Regions from separate parts of the Peptostreptococcus anaerobius 653-L genome, predicted to be linked through region 2. Evidence: riboswitches for the same ligand, from Rfam matches in the RefSeq annotation. Region 2 holds a riboswitch; the other holds the start of a gene.

Region 1 (4,220 bases), on a different contig from region 2:
CTAGGATTATAGACCTAGTTGAAAACAGTGCCAACCAGCAAGCACCGATACAGAAGTATGCAGACAAGTTTTCAAACTATTTGGTGCCATTAAACCTACTTCTTAGTATAGTTGTCTACGGTGCTACTAGGTCTACAACAAAGGCTCTTAATATGCTTGTTATAGACTACTCATGTGGCATAAAGCTTTCTACGGCTACAGCTTTTTCTGCAGCAATTAATAACTCTGTAAAAAATGGGGTATTGATAAAGGGAGGAGCTTTTATAGAGCAGCTGAGCATGACAGATACTATTGTACTTGATAAGACTGGTACAATAACTGAAGGTAAGCCTAGGATAAAGGGCGTACATATAGAAAATGAAAACTACAGCGAAAAAGACCTAGTAAGGTTGGCGTGTGCAGCAGAGGAATCTTCTTCACATCCACTATCCTACTGTGTACTAGAATACGGTAAGCTACTAGGTGTAGATATACCTATTCACACTGCTATAGAAACAGCTGTCGGCAGGGGTACATATACAAGCGTAGATGACAAGATAGTCAGGGTAGGTAACCTTAAATTTATGAATGAAAACGGCATAGAACCAAGCTACGAATCTATAGAATTTGCAAATGGAGCAACTCCTATATTCGTATCTTATGGGGATGAATTTATAGGTGTTATCTCAGCCTATGACAAGCCTAGAAACCATATCAAGAGGTCCATAAATATGATGAGGTCTAATGGTATAAACGAGGTTGTAATCCTTACTGGAGACATGAAAAAACAGGCTCAGGAAGTAGCCAACAAGGTCAATGCAGATAGCTTTAGGTATGAACTATTGCCTGAAGATAAGGCCAATGAGATCTTAAAGATGAAGTCTGAGGGTACAGGTGTGATAATGGTTGGAGACGGTATTAATGATGCACCAGCTCTATCCTATGCAAATGTCGGTATATCTCTTGGGTCAAAGTCTACAGATGTAGCTATGGAAACATCAGACATAGTGATCAACTCAGATGACCCTCTAATGATACCAAAGGTTATAGACCTATCAAATAAGACAATGGAAGTTGTAAAACAGAATTTCGCCTTGGTTGTAGGTATAAATACAGTCGGCTTGGTCCTAGGTGCAGTCAGCAATATATCAGTATTTTGGTCAGCTGTAATGCACAATATGAGTACAATCTTTGTGGTTGGTAACTCAGTTAGGATGCTCTTCTATAATATGCAATCTAATTACTTAGAATAGTGGAGGTAGCCAATGAAAAAAATAAAGAAATCAGAGTATAGAGAAGTAGATGTAGTTTTTTCCATACCTGGTAGATTGAGGTTAAGGGTTGACGGTTCTTCTAATGACCCTCTCAAGATCTTAAACAATATAAAAAATGAGTCAAATATTACAAGTGGGTCTTATAATAGTATAACTAATACATTTGTATTGGAGTATGACCACGAGCGTACAGACCTAAACAAGTTGATATTAAACTTTTGTGGAGAATATTCAAGGGATATGTCTATAACAAGAGTAAAGGTCAATTACAAGATAGGCAAGAGGGCAGGACTTGGATATAGCTCTGCTGTATCTATGGCATTTATCATTCTAGACCTAGGAATCAATCTTATGGGAATAGGTACTGGATCTAGGTATAAGAGCTTCGTAAGATGGTCAGCCTTAGTTACTACAATGGGAGCTATATTTGAGCACGGTTACAAGGAACTTAATGAAAATGGTGCCTTTGACCCTGAAGTAATGTCTATTATGTACTTGTTTAACTCTATCAACAAGGGTACAGCTACAAATACCACTACAGGACTTTATTCACCTGCAATTGCTTGGTTGTTGACGTTTGGACGTCATATATTAACTAAGAGACGTAGGTCTGTAATGATGAACGCAGTCTCTAGAAATGGCAAGATGACTATATGCGAAGAGGAAAACAAGTCTATGTTCTATAATCAGTTTATAGAGTCTTGCTTTGATATGTACCAAAATGTAAATATGAAAAAGAGTCTATCAAGGATATAATAAAATATATAAGAGAAATAGACAGCAAAAGACATAAAAAGATAATAATTGGGCATGAGCCTAGTGATTTATATAACTAATAATTAGGAGGTAATACTATGTTTGAATGGAGAAGAAATACAGAATTAGTAAAGGGAATAGCTATAGGTGTTGGAGTGTGTGCAGCGGGATACGTAGTTTATAAGAAGAACGAGGATGCTGTAAATGCATTTTTGAATGACCACGGATTCAATATAGACACTAAGACATCAAATGACTACTACTCAATGTCATTAGAAAAGTTGATGGAAGCTAGAGAAACTATTGATGATATAATAGCTGAAAAAGACTTAACAGGTGTTGTAGTAGTATCAACTGACGACGAAGAAAATTAGTAACAAGTAATTAGGATGAATGACTTGACAATAAAAATTAAATATGTTAATTTAGTATTGTAAAAGTTAATAAAAGTCTTCAGGGCAGGGTGAGATTCCCTACCGGCGGTATAGCCCGCGAGCCATTATGGCATGATTTGGTGAGATTCCAAAGCCGACAGTAAAGTCTGGATGAAAGAAGATAGTGAATTTATGTAATATCTAAGCTCTGGAATGTTTTCATTTCAGAGCTTTAATTTTTCTGATAATAGTTTAGGATTATCAATGAGCCCTGAATCGCATATACGGTTTGGGGTTATTTTATTTTGAGAAGGTGATATTTTGCAGGAAATAGACAGGTTAGAAAAAGACCAGCACTACATGAAAATAGCCTTGGATTTAGCTAAGAGAGGGATTGCTAGAGTGAGTCCCAATCCTTTGGTAGGAGCTGTGATTGTCAAGGATGACCAGATTATAGGCAAAGGTTATCATGAAAAGTATGGAGGACTACACGCTGAGAGAAATGCCATCAAGGACTACAAAAATAGGGCGATTAATGACCCAAACCTTACAATAGAGGGGGCAACAATGTACGTTACCCTAGAGCCTTGTTGTCATTATGGTAAGACACCGCCTTGTACAGAAGCCATCATAGAAAACAAGATAAAAAGAGTTGTTGTAGCATCTCTTGATCCAAACCCACTAGTTGCCGGCAAGGGAGTCAAAATACTAGAAGAGGTTGGTATAGAGGTTGATATCGGAGTGTTGAAGGATGAAGCTGACAGGCAAAACAGGATATTTAGGCATTATATAATAAATAAAAGACCGCTAGTAACTATGAAGTATGCTATGACAATGGATGGCAAGCTAGCAACCCATACAGGAAAGTCAAAGTGGATTACAGGCCATGATGCCAGAAGGAGGGTTCACCTAGACAGGTTGAGAAATATGGCTATTATGGTGGGTGTGGGTACAGTCTTGGCTGATGACCCAAGTCTTAACTGTAGGCTTGAAGACTTTGATGGGTTTGACAAGATAAAAAAAGACTACTCTATAGAGGGTTTAAGAAATCCTATAAGGGTAGTTGTGGATTCTAGCCTAAGAACTCCATTTAATTCAAAAATAGTAACTAGTGCCAAGGATATAAAAACGATTATATTTACAATTTCTGAAGATATGGAAAAGATAAGAGCCTATGAAGACAGGGATTGTATTGTCATAAAAACCAAGAAAAAACTCTACAGGTCCATAGGGAAAAAGCAAGTACAGATAGGACAAGAAATACAGATGGACCAAGATGGTCATAAATACCAGGAGTACCAAGTATATCAAGAAAGACAGGGCGAGAGGTTTGTAGTAGACCTAGAGGACCTTGTGGAAATACTGGGACAAATGGGGATAGATTCCATACTTTTAGAGGGTGGGAGTCAGCTTAATTTTTCTGCCCTAGAGTCAGGTATAGTAGACAGGGTCCAGGCCTATATAGGACCAAAGATATTCGGTGGAGAAAAGGCCAAGAGTCCAATCGGAGGTATAGGAGTAGACTTGCCAGAAGATGCCTATATGCTTGAAAATATTGAATTTGATAGTGTAGGCAAGGATATATTGCTAGAGGGGGATTTAGTGAAATGTTCACAGGGATAGTTGAAGAAATAGGCAGCATCAAAAAGATTAGCAAGGGACAAAAGTCTGCTGTACTTACAATAGCTGCAAAAAAGATAATGGAAGATGTAAGACTAGGGGATTCAATAGCTGTCAATGGAGTATGCCTGACAGTGACTGAGTTCACTAGGAGTGAATTTTCGGTAGATGTCATGCATGAAACCCTTGATAGGTCATCATTATCATCACTTAAGAT
Region 2 (4,220 bases):
ATGATCCTATAAGTGTGCTTACAGGTCTTAGAAAGATTTATAACCACCAGAAACTATATGCCTTTCTCCTGTTTTTCAGGATGTATCTGGCTGGCATTGGCTTTATACTTATGGCCAACAGGTTTAAGAAAAATAAGGCAGCATCTATAGTGGGGGCCTATATATATGTATTTTGTGGTTATTGTTTGACTGTGGGATTTATGCATCCCTACTTTATTAACCCTATGATACTCTTACCACTACTGATAGCCTCCATAGATATATTGATTAGGGATGGAAAGACACTTGCCTTTGTGATAAGTGTATTTTCTACTATAGTCATCAATTTTTATTTTGCCTATATGATTCTTGTGGTTGGATTTATATATGCAGTTACTTCTCTAGTCTTTGTAAAAAAGGACTTGGGTAGTAAGGAAGCTATGAGAGCCTTTAAAAGAGGTATTGGAGGTTTTTTATTAGGATTACTCTTATCAGCATATGTCATATTTCCACTTATATTGGGCTATGTAGATAGCTATAGGTTCATAGGTAAAAAAGAGCCTATAAACCTATTTATAGGTCTTGAGCAAGTTAGAGATTTTCTATTGCATATATCCTCAGTTCCAGACCTTGAGAGTGATGTTTACCTAGGCATTAGTGGTCTTGTAATACTTGGAATATATAGCACCATTGCAAGCAAAAAAAAGAAAAATATAAGCCTATTAGTAATAGCTGGCTTGTTTGTAGTTTGCCCCAAGCTTCAATCTATGATGAATGGATTTTCTTATCCAACATATAGGTGGGTATTTGCTATAGACCTACTACTTGCATATATTTTTGTTGACCAATACGATAATATATTAAAGATGTCAGATAAAAAAAGGCTTGGTGCTATGGTATTTATTTTGGCCTATATTTTTATAGTGTACAAAAGCGTAGGCAGTGACCAATTAGGGATAAGGGGCAGTATAGGCCCTCTAGTAGGAGCGGGTATTTTTATAGTTCTATCATGGTTGAAAAAATTTAAGTATAGAAATATAGCTATGATATCTGTGGCTTTTCTGCTTATGACAACTAATGTGGTCATATATACAGACTATATCTCAAGCGGCAAACATCTCATAGAAAAAGAATACGTTGACAGGATAGACAATAACTATAATATAAAAATGCTGTCAAATATCACTTCAAGTGGTATGGAAAGAGTTGAGACAGGTGCCCACCGGGATGCTAATTTTTCAGATATATTCTCTTATCCATCTGTTTCTGGTTATTATAGCATACAAAATTATAACTACTCTAGCTTCAACCGTTATTATGAAAATTCTAAGGCATCACCAATAAATAGTGTTACTGGTATGGATTCAAGGTCTTTAGTAGATGGCCTACTATCAGTAAAATATCATTATGGAACGGACAACGTACCCCTTGAATTTAATAATACGGACATCAGTGGAGTATACCAGAATCATAACTATATACCATTCGGGTTTACCTATGACAAGTATGTATGTAAGGATGAACTAGACACAATGAACCCAATCGAAAGGCAGTCCTTTCTTCTAGGTGCGTGTTTGTTGGAAGAAAAAATAGACGGCATAAAGAGATTGGTAAAAGTAAATGACTACTTGGATAAGAGAAATATAGTAAAAGTTGAGAATGGACCCTACAGGCTTGAAAGGGAACAAGACCAAAGCCTAAATATAGGCACTAGGATAAATATTCCTAATGAGGGTGAGTTGTATGCTATAATCAAGAACCCGAGTATATTTTGTAAAAATAATAGGTTTACAAGCCTTGTCAGCAGTTTAGGTCAAGACAGCATCCAAAAAGTAAACACTACATTTATAACGGACAAGTCATCGAAATGGTATACCGGAGAAAAGGGATTGACTGTAAATCTTGGACACTTGAAAAAGGGAGACTATAATTTATCCTATAGACTTCTTGCAGATTGCAATATTGACTCGAAAAATATAGACTATATACTTGTCGATACGGGTAAAATCAAGGATGATTTTACTCAGCCCTCAAGAGAACACCTTGTTGACCTCAATATAAAGGGTGATAAAATTACAGGACAAATTAACTGTGACAAGGATAGGTTATTATTTATATCAATACCATACAGTAAGGGATTTGATATAAAAGTCAATGGGACAAGTGCTAAAGTATACAGGGCGAATATAGGATTTATGGCTGTAAAGCTACCTAGTGGCAACAATTTTGTATCCATAGACTATCATAGACCCGGTCAAAGCTTGGCTTATGTGATTAGCCTACTAGCCTTAATATTTTTGATAGGGTTCGAATTTACAAAAAGAAAAATATTTTCATCAAACATTGACAATATTTGATAAAATTACTATAATAGAGTTGTAAAACAAATATAAATCTTCGGGGGTGGGTGAGATTCCCTACCGGCGGTATAGCCCGCGAGCCACTAGTGGTATGATTTGGTGAGATTCCAAAGCCGACAGTAAAGTCTGGATGAGAGAAGAAATTACTAATTTAGTTAGTCAGTCCCGAGGCCATAGGTTTCGGGATTTTTTTGACCCCTGAACTAATTAGGAGGAAAATAATGGAAAGAGTAAGTAGTGCAGTTAGTAAGAGAACATCAACAAAGAAGCTGGTAAAGGTTTCCCTATTGTCGGCTATAGCATTTGTGTTAATGTTTGTGGAGATGCCTATACCGGGCTTGTTCCCAAGTTTTTTGAAGATCGATATATCTGATATACCAGCCCTTATAGCAGGCTTTGCCATGGGACCGGTCGCTGGATTTGCAGTTGAGGGAGTTAAGAATTTCCTACATTTTATCACTGCGACATCTACTGGCGGAGTAGGAGAGTTGGCTAATGTGGTAGTTGGAGGAGCCTTTGTGGTGACAGCATCTACAATATATGCTAACACGAAGAATATAAAGGGCATAGTTATAGGATTTATCGCAGCTACAATAATGATGACATTTATAGGGTCAGTTATGAACTACTTTGTAATGTTGCCTTTCTATGGAAAGTTCATGGGTATGGAAGCTATAATAGGAATGGGTAAGGCAGTTAATCCTAGAGTTAACGACTTATTGTCTTTCGTTCTATGGTTTATCGCACCATTCAATTTAATAAAGGGTATCCTAATTTCTTTATTAACACTTCCTATATACAAGAAGTTGGAGAAGTTTTTTAAAACAGCCTAAGTTTAGAGTTACTTTTTAAAACAGCCTAGGTTTAGAGGCACCCTAGAGACTAATTATAATTTATACGATAATCGGGGTCAGCTATTTTTGCTGGCCCTTTTAAAATGCAAAATCTTAGTAAGGTGAAAAATATAATTTTATATATTATGTGGGCTTGTAAAGTCCAAATTGCCTAATAATATATACAAAATGTTTAATAAGAGATGATTTTCAAAAAAATGTAGGAAAACATTTCCTAGGAGCCTAAAATATGGTAAAATATAGTGTAAGAGGCGATTTATAATTGGGCTCAATATATTTGAATTAGTTGGAGAATTTAAGCAACCAATAATATAGTCGTACATTATTGCTTGTTATTTTTTATAATAATATTTTATGGAGGAATAAAAATGATAAATCAGGATTATTTTATTAATTTAGCAAAAGAAAAAGCTGGTGATGCAATACAGACAGTTGCCGTAGCTGCGCCATATGATGTTGCAACTCTTGAATCACTAAGAAATGCAATGGACCTAGGATTTGTAAAGGTAATACTAGTAGGTGACGAAAGTATAATCAAGGAATCAGCTAAAGAAGGCAATGTAAAGATTGACGATATGGAATTAGTACATGCTGACGACCTAGCAGGATGTGCTCAGGGGGCAGTTGACATGGTAAGACAGGGTAAGGCTGGTCTAATCATGAAGGGACTTATAGATACATCAGTTATTCTAAAGGCAGTTGTAAAGAAGGAAAATGAACTTAGAACTGGAAAGACTCTAAGCTACGTTGGTATCCTATTCAAGGAAGACTACGAAAAGTACTTCCTAACTTCTGATGGCGCTATGCTTATAGCTCCAGATCTTGCTCAGAAGAAGGGTATAGTTGAAAATGCAGTAGAGGTAGCCCATGCTCTTGGTAATGAAATGCCAAAGGTAGCTATGATATGCGCCAAGGAAAAGTACTATGAAAAGATGCCAGCTACTGTAGATGCAGTTGAGTTACAGAAGATGAATCAGGCTGGTGAATTATCTGGATGTATAGTAAGTGGACCTCTTCAGATGGACAA

The links. A riboswitch is a leader RNA that binds a small molecule or an ion and turns the genes downstream of it on or off. The one in region 2 is predicted to bind FMN.
Region 1: linked by a shared signal. The riboswitch ahead of ribD (bifunctional diaminohydroxyphosphoribosylaminopyrimidine deaminase/5-amino-6-(5-phosphoribosylamino)uracil reductase RibD) and the one ahead of HMPREF0631_RS05810 (ECF transporter S component) in region 2 are both predicted to bind FMN.

Annotation. Positions count from the first base shown of each region.
Region 1 covers NZ_ADJN01000047.1:7,380-11,599, forward strand. The annotation lists gene HMPREF0631_RS05215 (heavy metal translocating P-type ATPase) at 1-1,232, shown strand, start outside; gene HMPREF0631_RS05220 (hypothetical protein) at 1,245-2,009, shown strand; gene HMPREF0631_RS05225 (hypothetical protein) at 2,108-2,383, shown strand; FMN riboswitch at 2,455-2,570, shown strand; gene ribD (bifunctional diaminohydroxyphosphoribosylaminopyrimidine deaminase/5-amino-6-(5-phosphoribosylamino)uracil reductase RibD) at 2,705-4,006, shown strand; gene HMPREF0631_RS05235 (riboflavin synthase) at 3,991-4,220, shown strand, end outside.
Region 2 covers NZ_ADJN01000050.1:58,856-63,075, reverse strand. The annotation lists gene HMPREF0631_RS05815 (YfhO family protein) at 1-2,336, shown strand, start outside; FMN riboswitch at 2,369-2,485, shown strand; gene HMPREF0631_RS05810 (ECF transporter S component) at 2,561-3,172, shown strand; gene HMPREF0631_RS05805 (bifunctional enoyl-CoA hydratase/phosphate acetyltransferase) at 3,562-4,220, shown strand, end outside.